Regions from separate parts of the Polaromonas sp. P4_F4 genome, predicted to be linked through region 4. Evidence: predicted binding sites of a transcription regulator. Region 4 holds the regulator's gene; each other region holds the start of a gene.
What was found. Region 4 encodes sigma-54, which starts transcription at its own class of promoters, with help from an activator protein. Its sites were predicted from a motif close to TGGCANGNAANCTGCTTT; they were not measured.
Positions count from the first base shown of each region.

Region 1: AC1DUR_RS08395 (circularly permuted type 2 ATP-grasp protein) is a predicted target of sigma-54. The motif match lies at 1,370-1,387, and genes of this name have one in related genera.
Region 2: pepA (flocculation-associated PEP-CTERM protein PepA) is a predicted target of sigma-54. The motif match lies at 1,521-1,538, and genes of this name have one in related genera.
Region 3: AC1DUR_RS13895 (TorF family putative porin) is a predicted target of sigma-54. The motif match lies at 1,887-1,904, and genes of this name have one in related genera.

Region 1 is NZ_JBFUJO010000006.1:9,770-12,974, reverse strand. Features, by position in the region: gene AC1DUR_RS08400 (DNA internalization-related competence protein ComEC/Rec2) at 1-1,272, shown strand, start outside; gene AC1DUR_RS08395 (circularly permuted type 2 ATP-grasp protein) at 1,435-2,931, shown strand; gene AC1DUR_RS08390 (alpha-E domain-containing protein) at 2,934-3,095, shown strand; gene AC1DUR_RS08385 (alpha-E domain-containing protein) at 3,115-3,205, shown strand, end outside.
Region 2 is NZ_JBFUJO010000024.1:59,244-62,448, reverse strand. Features, by position in the region: gene AC1DUR_RS20980 (PEP-CTERM sorting domain-containing protein) at 1-894, shown strand, start outside; gene pepA (flocculation-associated PEP-CTERM protein PepA) at 1,610-2,383, shown strand; gene AC1DUR_RS20970 (hypothetical protein) at 2,473-3,205, opposite strand, start outside.
Region 3 is NZ_JBFUJO010000012.1:12,679-15,883, reverse strand. Features, by position in the region: gene AC1DUR_RS13905 (ammonium transporter) at 1-606, opposite strand, end outside; gene glnK (P-II family nitrogen regulator) at 642-980, opposite strand; gene AC1DUR_RS13895 (TorF family putative porin) at 1,040-1,837, opposite strand; gene AC1DUR_RS13890 (YifB family Mg chelatase-like AAA ATPase) at 2,044-3,205, shown strand, end outside.
Region 4 is NZ_JBFUJO010000008.1:43,421-46,625, forward strand. Features, by position in the region: gene AC1DUR_RS10685 (THUMP domain-containing class I SAM-dependent RNA methyltransferase) at 1-455, opposite strand, end outside; gene AC1DUR_RS10690 (RNA polymerase factor sigma-54) at 593-2,140, opposite strand; gene lptB (LPS export ABC transporter ATP-binding protein) at 2,282-3,118, opposite strand; gene lptA (lipopolysaccharide transport periplasmic protein LptA) at 3,133-3,205, opposite strand, start outside.

The sequences.
Region 1 (3,205 bases), on a different contig from region 4:
AGCCAGTTTCTTTCCGGAAAGGTGGCGCAGGGCGGGCGGGTGCCGCGGCTGCTGGCAAAACCGGCGGCCGGGCTGCTGCGTGCCGCCCGGGAGCAATGGGTGGTCACGCTGGCGCTCACGCCCTTGTCGCTGCTGCTGTTCAACCAGGTGTCACTGGTGGGCCTGCTGGCCAACGCGGTGGCTATTCCCTGGGTGACGCTGGTCGTGACGCCGCTGGCCATGCTGGGCGTGCTGTGGGCACCCCTGTGGGATGCGGCGGCGTGGGCGGTGGGCCTGCTGACGGTGTTTTTGCAATGGCTGGCCGGCTGGTCGCTGGCATCCGTCAGCGTGGCTGCCGCGCCGCTATGGTGCGCCGCCTTCGGCGTACTAGGGGGCATTTTGCTGGCACTGCGTCTGCCGTGGCACTGGCGCGTGCTGGGCATTCCCCTGATGCTGCCAGTCCTGTTATGGCAACCGGCGCGGGTTGCACCGGGACAGTTTGAATTGCTGGCGGCGGACATCGGACAGGGCAATGCGGTGCTGGTGCGCACGGCCACCCATTCCCTGCTGTATGACACCGGCCCGCGTTTTTCGCGTGAGAGCGATGCCGGGCACCGCGTGCTGGTTCCGCTGCTGCGGGCCCTCGGCGAGCGGCTGGACATGCTGATGCTCAGCCACCGCGACATCGACCACATTGGCGGTGCACCGGCCGTGCTGGCCATGCAGCCGCAGGCGAACCTGCTCAGCTCCATTGAAGACAGCCATGAGTTGCAGGCGCTGCGCAAATCGGCCCGCTGTACGGCGGGCCAGCGCTGGGTCTGGGACGCGGTGACTTTCGAGGTGCTGCACCCGGTGGCCGCCGACTACGAGGCGGCAAACAAATCCAATGCCATGAGCTGCGTGTTGCGCGTGTCCAATGGCGCGCAGACCGCCTTGCTGGCGGGCGATATCGAGTCCGCCCAGGAGTTCAGGCTGGCCGGCAGCGCCAGCCCGCTCAACCCCGCCAGCCTGAAGGCCGACTTTTTGCTGGTACCGCATCATGGCAGCAAGACATCGTCGAGCGCCCCCTTCCTCGACGCTGTCCAGCCCCGGCTTGCGGTGGCGCAGGCGGGTTACCGCAACCGCTTTGGCCATCCGGTGGAGTCGGTGGTGGCGCGCTACAGCGAGCGCGGCATCAGGTTGCTCAGGTCGCCGCAGTGCGGCGCCGCCACCTGGCAGAGCCTGAAACCGGCGGACATCGCGTGCCAGCGGCAAGAAGGCCGGCACTACTGGCATCATGTGCCTGAGCCATAAAGAAAAAGAGGAAGGAAAAAAGGAGGAGAAAAGGAGAGGAAAGAAGTGGAAAGAAGAGAAAAAAGAAAAGTGCGATGTGGCACCTGATTCACCAATCTGGCGCATAACTTGCTAAGCTAGTCATCACTACGCCATGCGTAAACCTTGCTGGAGACCAAGCCAATGAGCCGACCCATGTTTGACGAGATGAACACAACGGAGTCCAGCGTCCGTGATCATTACCAGGGCTACCAGCGTTGGCTGGCCAAACAGCCCCCCGAAGTGATGGAGGCGCGCCGCGCCGAAGCCGAGATGATTTTTCGCCGCGTCGGCATCACCTTTGCCGTGTATGGCGCCAAGGACGAGGACGGCGCGGGTACCGAGCGGTTGATTCCGTTTGACCTGATTCCCCGGATCATTCCGGCCCACGAATGGGCCAGCATGGAAAAGGGGCTGGTGCAGCGCGTCACGGCGCTGAACCGCTTCATCCACGACGTCTATCACGGCCAGGAAATCATCAAGGCCGGCGTGATTCCGTCCGAGCAGATTTTCCAGAATGCCCAGTTTCGCCCCGAGATGATGGGTGTCGATGTGCCCGGCAACATTTACTCCCACATCAGCGGCATCGACATCGTGCGCGCACCCAATGCGCAAGGCGAAGGCGAGTACTACGTGCTCGAGGACAACCTGCGGGTTCCCAGCGGTGTGAGCTACATGCTGGAAGACCGCAAGATGATGATGCGGCTTTTCCCCGAACTCTTCAGCGAGAACCGCGTGGCGCCGGTGGCCCACTACCCCGATCTCTTGCTGGAGACGCTCCGGGCGATGGCTCCGCCCGCCACGGCCGAGCCGACGGTCGTGGTGCTCACGCCCGGCATGTACAACTCGGCCTATTTTGAACACGCCTTTCTGGCGCAGCAAATGGGCGTGGAACTGGTCGAAGGCCAGGACCTGTTTGTCAGGGACAACTTTGTCTACATGCGCACCACGCGCGGACCCCGGCGGGTGGACGTGATCTACCGCCGCGTCGATGACGATTTCCTGGACCCGCTGGCTTTTCGCCCCAACTCCACGCTGGGCTGCGCGGGGCTGCTCAATGTCTACCGCAGCGGCAATGTGTCGCTGTGCAACGCCATCGGCACCGGCGTGGCAGACGACAAGTCGATCTATCCGTATGTGCCGAAAATGATCGAGTTCTACCTGGGCGAAAAGCCCATCCTCAAGAACGTGCCGACCTATATGTGCCGCAATGCCGAAGACCTGCAGTACACCCTGGCCAACCTCAAGGACCTGGTCGTCAAGGAAGTTCATGGCGCGGGAGGCTACGGCATGCTGGTGGGGCCGGCCGCCACCCAGGCCGAAATCGAGGACTTCCGCCAGGCGCTGCTGGCCAATCCCTCGGGCTATATTGCCCAGCCGACGCTGAGCCTGTCGACCTGTCCCACTTATGTGGAAAGCGGCGTGGCGCCGCGACACATTGACCTGCGGCCCTTTGTGCTGAGCGGCAAGGAGGTGCAGATGGTGCCAGGCGGCCTCACCCGTGTGGCGCTGAAAGACGGCTCGCTGGTGGTGAACTCCTCGCAGGGAGGCGGCACGAAGGACACCTGGATATTGCAGGAAGGCCATGGCATGCCCATGCAGACGCAATCACAGTCACAGTCACAGATTGGAGGGACCTGATCATGCTATCGAGAACTGCAGATCACCTTTTCTGGATGTCGCGCTACACCGAGCGCGCCGGCGACATGCCGCAGGCATTCGCGGGGATGACTCATCAATTGCGCGAAGCGCTTGTGACGGCATCCCCAAAACACGCCAAGCGCGCCAGCGCTTTCGGTGTTTGAGGTTTAGGGAGGAGAAAAAATGTTATCTCGCACTGCTGATCACCTTTTCTGGATGTCGCGCTACACAGAGCGCGCCGAAAACACCGCGCGCATGCTTGACGTGAACTACC
Region 2 (3,205 bases), on a different contig from region 4:
TATGTCAACTCCACCCCAGGCGCGATCCAGGACCTGATCGTCGTCGCTACTGGCTCCAGTGGTGGGCCGGTAACTACCAATTTCGCCGGGATGGACAATGCCTTATCGACGCCTTCCGGGGTAAGCGGCAGCAACTACTTTTCGGATATTTGGAACAGCACACTTACTGCCTTTACCACTTTCCTCAATGGCGAAAGTCCGCTGTTTTTCTTCAACAACAACCAAACCAACAGTGGTACTTCGACTGACCAAAACCTCGCGGTCTGGGCGCAAATCAGTTTGACGGGCGCGGGTATGGACACTTTGTATCTCACCTTCAGCAATTTGAGTAATGATTACGCCTTGTTTACGGAAGGCGGGGGCGGTGTATTCGGCGGTACCCCTGCGCCCACCTTCAACTCCGGCGGCATAGACGCAACTGCGGCGAGCCTTCCGGATCCTTTGGCGGGATCAAATGTTGATCCTGTTGGCACGGATTATGTCCTGTCCGGCGGTGCGATCTGCCTGGACGCTGCCAGCGTGCCTATTTCCTGCAGCAATCCGGGTGCTGTCACCGGGCCCATCAACAACAACCTGGGTGCCAACCAGGCAGCCTATGCAATCGACGTACCTACACTGAACGACTTCCTTGCAGCCTGGCTCCTGGGAGGGTTTGCTGGCTACACTGATATTCATATCGAACTTCAAATGGGTTGTGACCCGGATACCATCGGTACCAGCGGTGGGACAGCGGGTACAGGTGATTGCGTTGGCCGAGATCTAAATAATGGCTATGAACAACTGTTCATTGGCACGTCGACCACCGTCACGCAAGTCCCGGAACCAGGAATTCTCGGCCTGCTGGCGCTCGGCCTGCTGGGACTGGCCGCTACGACGCGGCGGCGCCAAGGCTGACCCCAGTTGGTACGACAACGCTCAAGCAAGAAGGCCCCTGACGGGGCCTTTTTTCATGGGGCGCCATTGCACGCTTTTCCAAAGCGGCGACCCGCCGCTGAGCCTTGCCAGATATTTGACCTTGTCCCTTAAAAAGTTCTTAGCTGATAGTTCTGATAGTTAAAAATCAGCGTCAGGACAATGAAATGAGCGAAACGAAACGACCGGCCAAGTGCACACTGGAATTCAAGTTGCAAGCCGTCAGGCGGGTCAAGGGCGGCCAAGTGCCGAGGTGGCTCTGTTGCACCGCAGGTATGCGCTTAGGCGCGACCGTTACAGCAAGGACCGCTTCCCGGAACAGGCCGTCGGCGTCGGCACCTGCACCTGCCACGTGGAGGAAACTGCTCGACGACTCAGGTTGCTTGCGTCGGTCTGCGGCGCCGCGGCAAGACATATCTCAATGAAAAGTTCCTCGCAGCTTGCGCTGGCTATGCCTGCTTTGGCACCCGGCGCCGACGCCATGCAGGCGCCTGCATGCTCATTCTGGTAGTCATTGCGACGCCAGTTAATGTCGGATATTTTTACATGATGACAGCATCGGCCGAGAAGAAATCGCTAAGTACTTGTCAATACTAGGTAATTTTCTCTGGCACGGGCTTTGCATGCATCCAACGCAAATGCGGGGCCGTCGAATTTCGTCAGTCTGCATTTTCAAATCATCTGCTACGGAGGACTTATGTTGAAAAGCAAACTGTCAATTGCGTTCGCCCTTGCGGCATTGATCGCCAGCGGTCCGGCGGCTGCTGTGGGAACCGGTATTGACTTCCAGGTTACTGAGACAGTTGTGGTTGGCGTGCCGGCCGCGGCTCCCACCATCACCGCCGATTCGATTGATTACTCCTACAACGCAACAATCAATCAGAGTCTGGTCGGTGCAACACTGGATTTTGATGACCCGTTCACGGAGACCGGTTCAATCGCAGTCTCCAGCTTCAAGGACGGCATTGTCACTCAGCCGGCATTTCTGAACGCGTCTTTACTCTTGGCCCCTCTGGGCTATGGCATAGTCGGGGACTTCACCGCCTCTGGCTTTGCTGGCACTTTCGGAGCGGGTATCAAGGCCATATTCGACACATTTACATTGAACCTTTTCATTGACACCGATCAAAACGGCACCGGTGACATTGCGCTGGGTACAGGGGTGATAAATGCTCTCAGCGAAGCCGTTATCTTCGCCGGGCTGGCCAATGGCGACTTCGACGTGAATCTGCTCTTCACACCGACGGCCTTCGGTAGTACCTATTTTTCTAGTCCGTCACCTTTCCTCGTGAATATGGAGACCACTGGCGTCACAACGACACTCAACGGGGTTTCGTTTGGAAGTTTTACGGCAACGGCCGACGGCTCAGGCAACCTCTTTGTTAACCAAGTGCCTGAGCCCGGCACATTGGCGCTGCTTGGCCTGGCGCTGTCAGGCTTGGCGCTGATGCGTCGCAGGCGCAACAAGTAAAGCGCCAAGTTAAGATTCCCCCCAAAAAAGCGCGCCATTGCGGCGCGCTTTTTTGTTATGGGATCCTGCGCTTGGACGCCTCTTAGAGCCTAGAAGTAGTAGGTTCCCAGGACTTGCATAATGCGGCGATCGGGCAATATCCCAAACTCGCTGCTGGCACGACCCATGTTCTGCTGAAGCTGAAAGCTCAGGTCGAAGCTTGGCCAGTGGTGGCGCAACTCAAGCCAGGCGAGCCGGCTGTGGTCGCCGGGATTAAACCGAAGATAAGCGGTCAGATCCAGATCCTTGAGCCAGAGGCTTTTTTGTGTGGCGTAGATCAGGTAGGCCCGGCGGGGCGCCAGTTCCAGAAGCCGCAGGGCTTCCCGCAGGTACGCCACCTGGGTAGCGGGCGCAGTGCCAAGGGCGGCCCAAGCCGGCTGCCCCATCGCGAAGCCGTTGTATTGGTATTCGGCCGTGACGGACAACTTGCCAGGGGTGGTATACGTGACGCCACCGACAAAGCGATTGCGCGTGGCTTTATTTGCCGGCAAAGCCAGGGCTCGGCTCAGCAAATCGGGCTCACGGCTTCGTGACCACTCGAGATGAGCTACCGCCGCGTCCGACATCAACGCCGTCAAATTGGCGCCCAGCGCGGGCGACAGGCCGCTCTCCTTGTACAGCAGCACCTGGCTGCTGACGCGCTGCGAAAATTGGGTGCCGAGCGCAATCAGGGAGCGGTCCCGATTGTTGGTTGATCCGAGGTCAAGGCTCCAGCCATCCGGATTCGGGCGATCGGCCAATTTCGGCGAATACGCATACGACAATGAGCCGTCGCTCCAAAGC
Region 3 (3,205 bases), on a different contig from region 4:
GCGTTCGGCAAAGGCGCCGACGATCAGGGTACAGGTGATGCCCGCGAAAGTCGCCTGGAAGGCGGCAAACACGATTTCAGGAATCACGACGCCCTTGCTGAAGGTGGCAGCGTTGGCGAAGGTGCCGGCCGCGTTGTCCCAGATCCCTTTCATGAACAGCCGGTCAAAGCCGCCAAAGAAAGCGTTGCCCTCGGTGAATGCCAGGCTGTAGCCGTAAATGAACCACAACACGACGATCATGGAAAAAGTCACCATGACCTGCATCAGGACCGATAGCATGTTCTTGCTGCGGACCAGGCCGCCGTAGAACAGGGCCAGACCCGGAACGGTCATCATGATCACCAGAAGGGTGGAGACCATCATCCAGGCCGTATCTCCCTTGTTGGGGACAGGAGCAGGTGCTGAGGCCGCTGCGGCAGCAGGCGCTGCGGCTGCCGCGGCGGGGGCTGCAGCGGCAGCGGGCGCCGCCGGAGCGGCTGCCTCGGCCGGCTTGGCTTCGGCGGCGGCCGACGCGGCAGGCGCTGCTGCCGGCGCCTGCGCCATCACGGCTGCGCCGATACCCAGCAAACTCAATCCCAATACAAGGGAAGCAAGAAGTTTTTTCATGTCAATGTTCTCTTTTTTCTAGGTTGAGCCGAGCTTTAGAGCGCTTCCTTGCCGGTTTCACCGGTGCGGATGCGCACAACCTGCTCGAGGTTATAGACAAAGACCTTGCCGTCGCCGATCTTGCCGGTGCGGGCAGCACCTTCAACCGCTTCAATCACGCGGTCCACCAGCTCGTCAGAGACTGCCGCCTCAATTTTGACCTTGGGCAGAAAGTCGACCACGTACTCTGCACCGCGGTACAGTTCCGTGTGGCCTTTCTGACGGCCGAAGCCCTTGACTTCCGTCACCGTGATGCCTTGCACGCCAATACCGGAGAGTGCTTCACGCACCTCGTCCAGCTTGAACGGTTTAATGATGGCCGTTACTAGTTTCATTTCAGGTTCCTCCAGGATGAATAGGGAAGCGGCCAGGCTGTGCGCCGCTTCTGCCGCCTTTACAGGGTTTTGGTCAGCGTCACAACCAGCGTGCCCTTGTTGATGGACTTGCCGCTGGTGTCAACTGACGCGGGATACAGATAGCTGTTTTTCTTGTTGCCACCGACCACAGCACCCGACAGGGAGAGACCGTCGCCCAGGTCGTAGGCGGCGCCAACGCTGTAGTCCATGTAATCAGGCAGGCCGGCGGAGTTCGCGGCGCTCTTCAGGTCGGTAAAGCCGAGGGAGGCCTTGAAGGTCACCTTGGGCATCACTTCCTGGGCGAACGCCAGGTTCAGGTAGCCGGTGCCACGGCCCTCACCCACCAGGTATTCCTTGCCGAGTCCAAAGTAGCCCTTGGAAACGGTGTGGGAGTACTTGGCGCTGACCGGCCCGTAAGCGGCCCCGAGGTAGACCTCGGTCGTGTTGGCGCCACTGGCACCCGGATAGAGGTAGGTCAGAGCGCCCACATCCATGTCGAGAGGGCCGGCCTTGAACTTGTAGCCACCATAGAGATCGACTTCAACATGGCTGTTGTCGCCGGAAGGCAGGTACTTGGTCCAGTTGATGGTGGAGTTCCAGTTACCCACATAGAAACCGTTGCTGAACGCATAATCGACGCCGCCCTGCAGGGCCGGCTTGAAACTTCGTGTCTTGGAGTAATCCTGGTCCTGGCCACGGAACTTGTAATTGCTGGTCAGGGAGATGTTGAATGACAGCGGGGATGGCTCTGCGGCAGGGGCTGGCGTCTGGGCAAAGACTGCGCTGGACATAACCAGAGATGCGGCAAGTGCGACCTGGACGGGGATAAGTTTCATGAGAAGCTCCGAAGGTTGTTGAAGTTGGTTGAAGTTGCCCGAATTGTTCGTAGCACGTTACGTGCCAAACCCCCGCTCCTTCTGTGGGTACACGTCTACCTTTTCGCGCACTGTCGCGTTACATCTAAACCAAGAAAAACGAATATTGCACCAAGTTGGCTCAAATATGCGCACAACTTTGATGCATTTAAGAGGGAGTTACAAAAATGAGCTTGTCTTTAGTGCATAGCCGGGCCCTGCTGGGTCTGGAGGCACGGCCGGTGTGCGTCGAAGTGCATCTGGCGAACGGCTTGCCCAGCTTCACCCTGGTGGGCCTGGCTGAAACCGAGGTGAAGGAAGCACGCGAGCGGGTGCGCTCCGCCATTCAGAACACCGGGCTGGAGTTTCCGGCCAACAAGAGGATCACGGTGAATCTGGCACCTGCGGATTTGCCCAAGGACTCCGGCCGCTTTGATTTGCCGATTGCCCTGGGCATTCTGGCAGCCAGCGGCCAGCTGGACGCCCGCAAGCTGGCGGGCTATGAGTTCGCGGGGGAGTTGTCTTTGGGCGGTGACCTGCGCCCTGTAAGAGGCGCCTTGGCCATGAGCCTGGCACTGGCGCACCTCGCAAAAAACGATGGCGCCATGACTCCTGACAAACCCGGCATGCCGGCCAGGCAACCCAAATTGGTGCTGCCGGAAGGCAGCGCCCAGGAGGCAGCGCTGGTTCCCGACGCCGAAATCTACCGTGCGCACCATTTGCTGGACGTGGTCAGGCAATTCCTGCCCGGTGACACGCCACCCGAGGTGCTGGACGGCTGGACCCGGATCGCGCCCATTCCTCGCCGGGAGCAGGCAGATTACCCGGATCTCGCCGACGTCAAGGGCCAGGCGGCGGCCCGGCGGGCGCTGGAAATTGCCGCGGCCGGCGGACACAGCATCTTGATGATGGGCGCGCCCGGCTCCGGCAAATCCATGCTGGCACAACGTTTTGCCGGCCTGCTGCCCGTCATGACCACCGAGGAGGCGCTGGAAAGCGCCGCGGTCGCCTCGCTGGGCGGTCGCTTCGCGCTGGAAAACTGGGCCCTCCGGCCGACCTGCGCGCCCCACCATACGGCCAGCGCCGTGGCACTGGTGGGCGGCGGCTCGCCGCCCCGCCCGGGCGAGATCTCGCTGGCCCATCGGGGCGTTCTGTTTCTCGATGAGTTGCCTGAATTCCCGCGCGCCGCACTGGAAGCACTGCGTGAGCCGCTGGAATCCGGCACCATCACGATTTCCCGGGCAGCACAGCGCGCCGAGTTTCCAGCGCGCTTTCAGCTGGTCGCCGCCATGAACCCCTGCCCCTGCGGCTACCTCGGCTCCAGCCTGCGTGCCTGCCGTTGCTCGCCCG
Region 4 (3,205 bases):
ATGGTCGCCGTGTCTGTCGTCAGGTGCACATACACGCGCACGTCGGGCCAGCGCGTGTCCACATCGGGGCGCACCTCGTACTTGGCGCGGAAGCGGTCGGCAATGGCGTCCTTGACCTTGAGTGCCGCAAAGTTCAGGCTGGTCAGCGGGCTGTGCTGCGCAGTGATCTCGACCTTGAAGGTCTGCTTCGGCGTGAACCAGATTTCCCATGCGACGCTGGCTGCCGCGTTGTAGAGGTCCTGCTCGCTGCGGTACTGGTTGTGCTGCAGCTCGATCAGCACCCGCTGAGCCAGGCGGCTGTGCAGGTTGAGCTGCAGCGCGTCGCGCCAGGAGCCCTGCAGCTGCACGCCGGCGCGCCAGGCCTTGCCTTCGATGCCGGTGATGCGTTTGACCTCGCTGGCCAGCAAGGCCTCGACGCCGGCGGCGCAGGGTAAAAAGAGTTGAAGTTGGTTCATGAATGAAGGTTTGCGGCTGGCTGGGTGACGGGCTTCTTTTCAAGCAGGGGCCGCGGCTGGCTTTGCCAGACCGCAGGCGCAGCGGCCCCCCCGGGGGGCAGGGAGCCACACGCAGTGGGCGACCGTGGGGGCTACATTCAAAGCGACTTTCGCAGGTTGGCAGGCGCGATGCGCAAAGCCTCGCGGTACTTGGCCACGGTGCGGCGCGCGCATTCAATGCCCTGCTCCTTGAGCATTTCGGAAATCTGGTTGTCGCTGAGCGGCTTTTTCAGGCTCTCGGACGAGACAAACTGCTTGATGAGGGCGCGCACCGCCGTGCTCGACGCGTTGCCGCCGGTCTCGGTGCCCAGCGCGGAGCCGAAAAAGTACTTGAGCTCGAAGGTGCCGAACGGCGTGCTCATGTACTTGGCCGTGGTGACACGCGAGATGGTGGACTCGTGCAGGCCCAGTTCGTCGGCAATTTCGCGCAGCACCAGCGGACGCATGGCCAGCTCGCCGTGGGTGAAGAAATTCTTTTGCCGCTCCACAATCGCACTGCTCACGCGCAGGATGGTGTCAAAGCGCTGCTGGATGTTTTTGATGAACCAGCGCGCTTCCTGCAAGCGCTGCTGCAAGGCCTGCCCGTTCTGGCCCTTGTGCTGCTTCAGCGCATTGGCATAGATGTCGTGCACGCGCAGACGAGGCATGACCTCGCTGTTGAGGGAGACCTTGAAGCCGCGGCCCGATTTGATGACGATCACGTCGGGCACGATGAGGTTGCGCTCGACGTTGACAAACCGCCGTCCGGGCTTGGGATCCAGCCGGCCGATCACGGCGATGGCGCCCCTGATCACGCTCTCCGGAAACCCGCACAGGTAGGACAGGCGCTTCATATCCCGCTTGGCCAGCAGTTCCATGGGCTGCTTGCACATGGCGATCGCTGCGCGGGTCTCGTCGCAGTCCTTGCAGTCGAGCAGCTGCAGGCCGAGACACTCGGCCAGGTTGCGGGCGCCGACGCCAGCGGGCTCCATGTGCTGCAGCAGCTTCAGGGCCATGGCAAAGTGCTGTTCCAGCTCTTCCGCCTGCTCAAGGTCGTCGCCCGCCAGGCCGGCGGCCAGTGACGCGAGACTGTCTTCGAGGTAGCCGTCGTCATTGAGCGACTCGATCAGGAAATGCAGCGCCGCCTGGTCTTCCTCCGACAGGCGCAGGCCGAGCGACTGGCGGTGCAAATGGTCCTGCAGCGACTCATGGCTGCGGGCCAGGTCGGAAGCCTCGGCCTCGCTGTCGTCCACATTGTTTTTGCGGGCCGGCGCGTCGCCGCCCCATTCGCTGTCGTCCGGCGCCGACTCCACCGTGCCGTCGCCTTCCCAGCTTTCTTCCAGCTTGGCCTCGGAGCTGATCTCGGGCCCTGTATCTACATCGTTTTGGCTTGCAACCCTTGGTTCATCAGGGCTTCCTGCTACTGAATCACCAGCAAACTCAAACTCCCGGCTGTCCTGGCTGACCGGCGTGTCGGCATTCTCCAGGCCAAATTCCTCGCGTGGCGCGGCTTCTTCCGACACTTCCAGGAACGGATTTTCATCGAGCATCTGCTCGACTTCCTGACTCAGCTCAAGGGTGGACAGCTGCAACAGGCGAATCGACTGCTGCAGCTGGGGCGTGAGAGCCAAATGCTGCGAAACGCGGAGGGACAGGCCTTGTTTCATGACATCCCTAAGCGCACGACAAAGCGAGTTGGGATGTATTAACCAAGCGGGGGCCGCGCAACCGGCTTTGCCGGGGCGCAGGCGCCGCCCCCTGCAGGGGGGAGGGAGCTACACGCAGTGAGCGACAACGGGGGGGAGCCATCACATTCTGAAGTGTTCACCGAGGTAAACGCGGCGTACATCGGCATTGTTCACAATCTCGGAAGGGGTGCCGGTCGCCAGCACATGGCCGTCACTGATGATGTAGGCATGGTCGCAAATGCCCAGCGTTTCGCGGACATTGTGGTCGGTGATCAGCACGCCAATGCCGCGCGACTTCAGGAAACCGATGATGCGCTGGATTTCGATCACGGCGATCGGGTCAATGCCGGCAAAAGGCTCGTCGAGCAGGATGAACCGCGGCTGCGTCGCCAGGGCACGCGCAATCTCGACGCGGCGGCGCTCGCCCCCTGACAGCGCCGGCGCCGGCGAGTCGCGCAGATGATCGACCCGCAAGTCCTGCAGCAGCGCATCGAGCCGCTTTTCAAGGTCTGCGCGGCCCAGCGGCTTGCCGCTGGCGTCCAGCTGCAGCTCCAGCACGGCGCGCACATTTTCTTCGACGGTGAGCTTGCGAAAAATCGACGCTTCCTGCGGCAGGTAACTCAGCCCAAGGCGGGCGCGCAGGTGAATCGGCATGTGCTCGACCGACTGGCCGTCAATGGAGATCTCACCCGCGTCGGCACGCACCAGCCCCACGATCATGTAGAACGACGTGGTTTTTCCCGCGCCATTGGGGCCCAGCAGGCCCACCACCTCGCCTTTTTGCACGGACAGCGAGACATCCTGCACCACCTTGCGGCTGCCATAGGATTTCTGCAGCCCCTGGGCCACCAAGCGGCTGGGCGGTGCGGTACTGGCCGCCGGGCTGTTGACTGCCGGGGTATTGACCGACGATGTGTCAGTCACCGCATCCGCGGCTTGATTGTCCGTTCTGTCCATTTTTCGGGTTTCCGTCATGGCCCCAGCGTGGTGCCGGGACGCAAACGGAGCGCGGGTCCGGCCGGCGGCTGCGGAGCCGATGCGGCG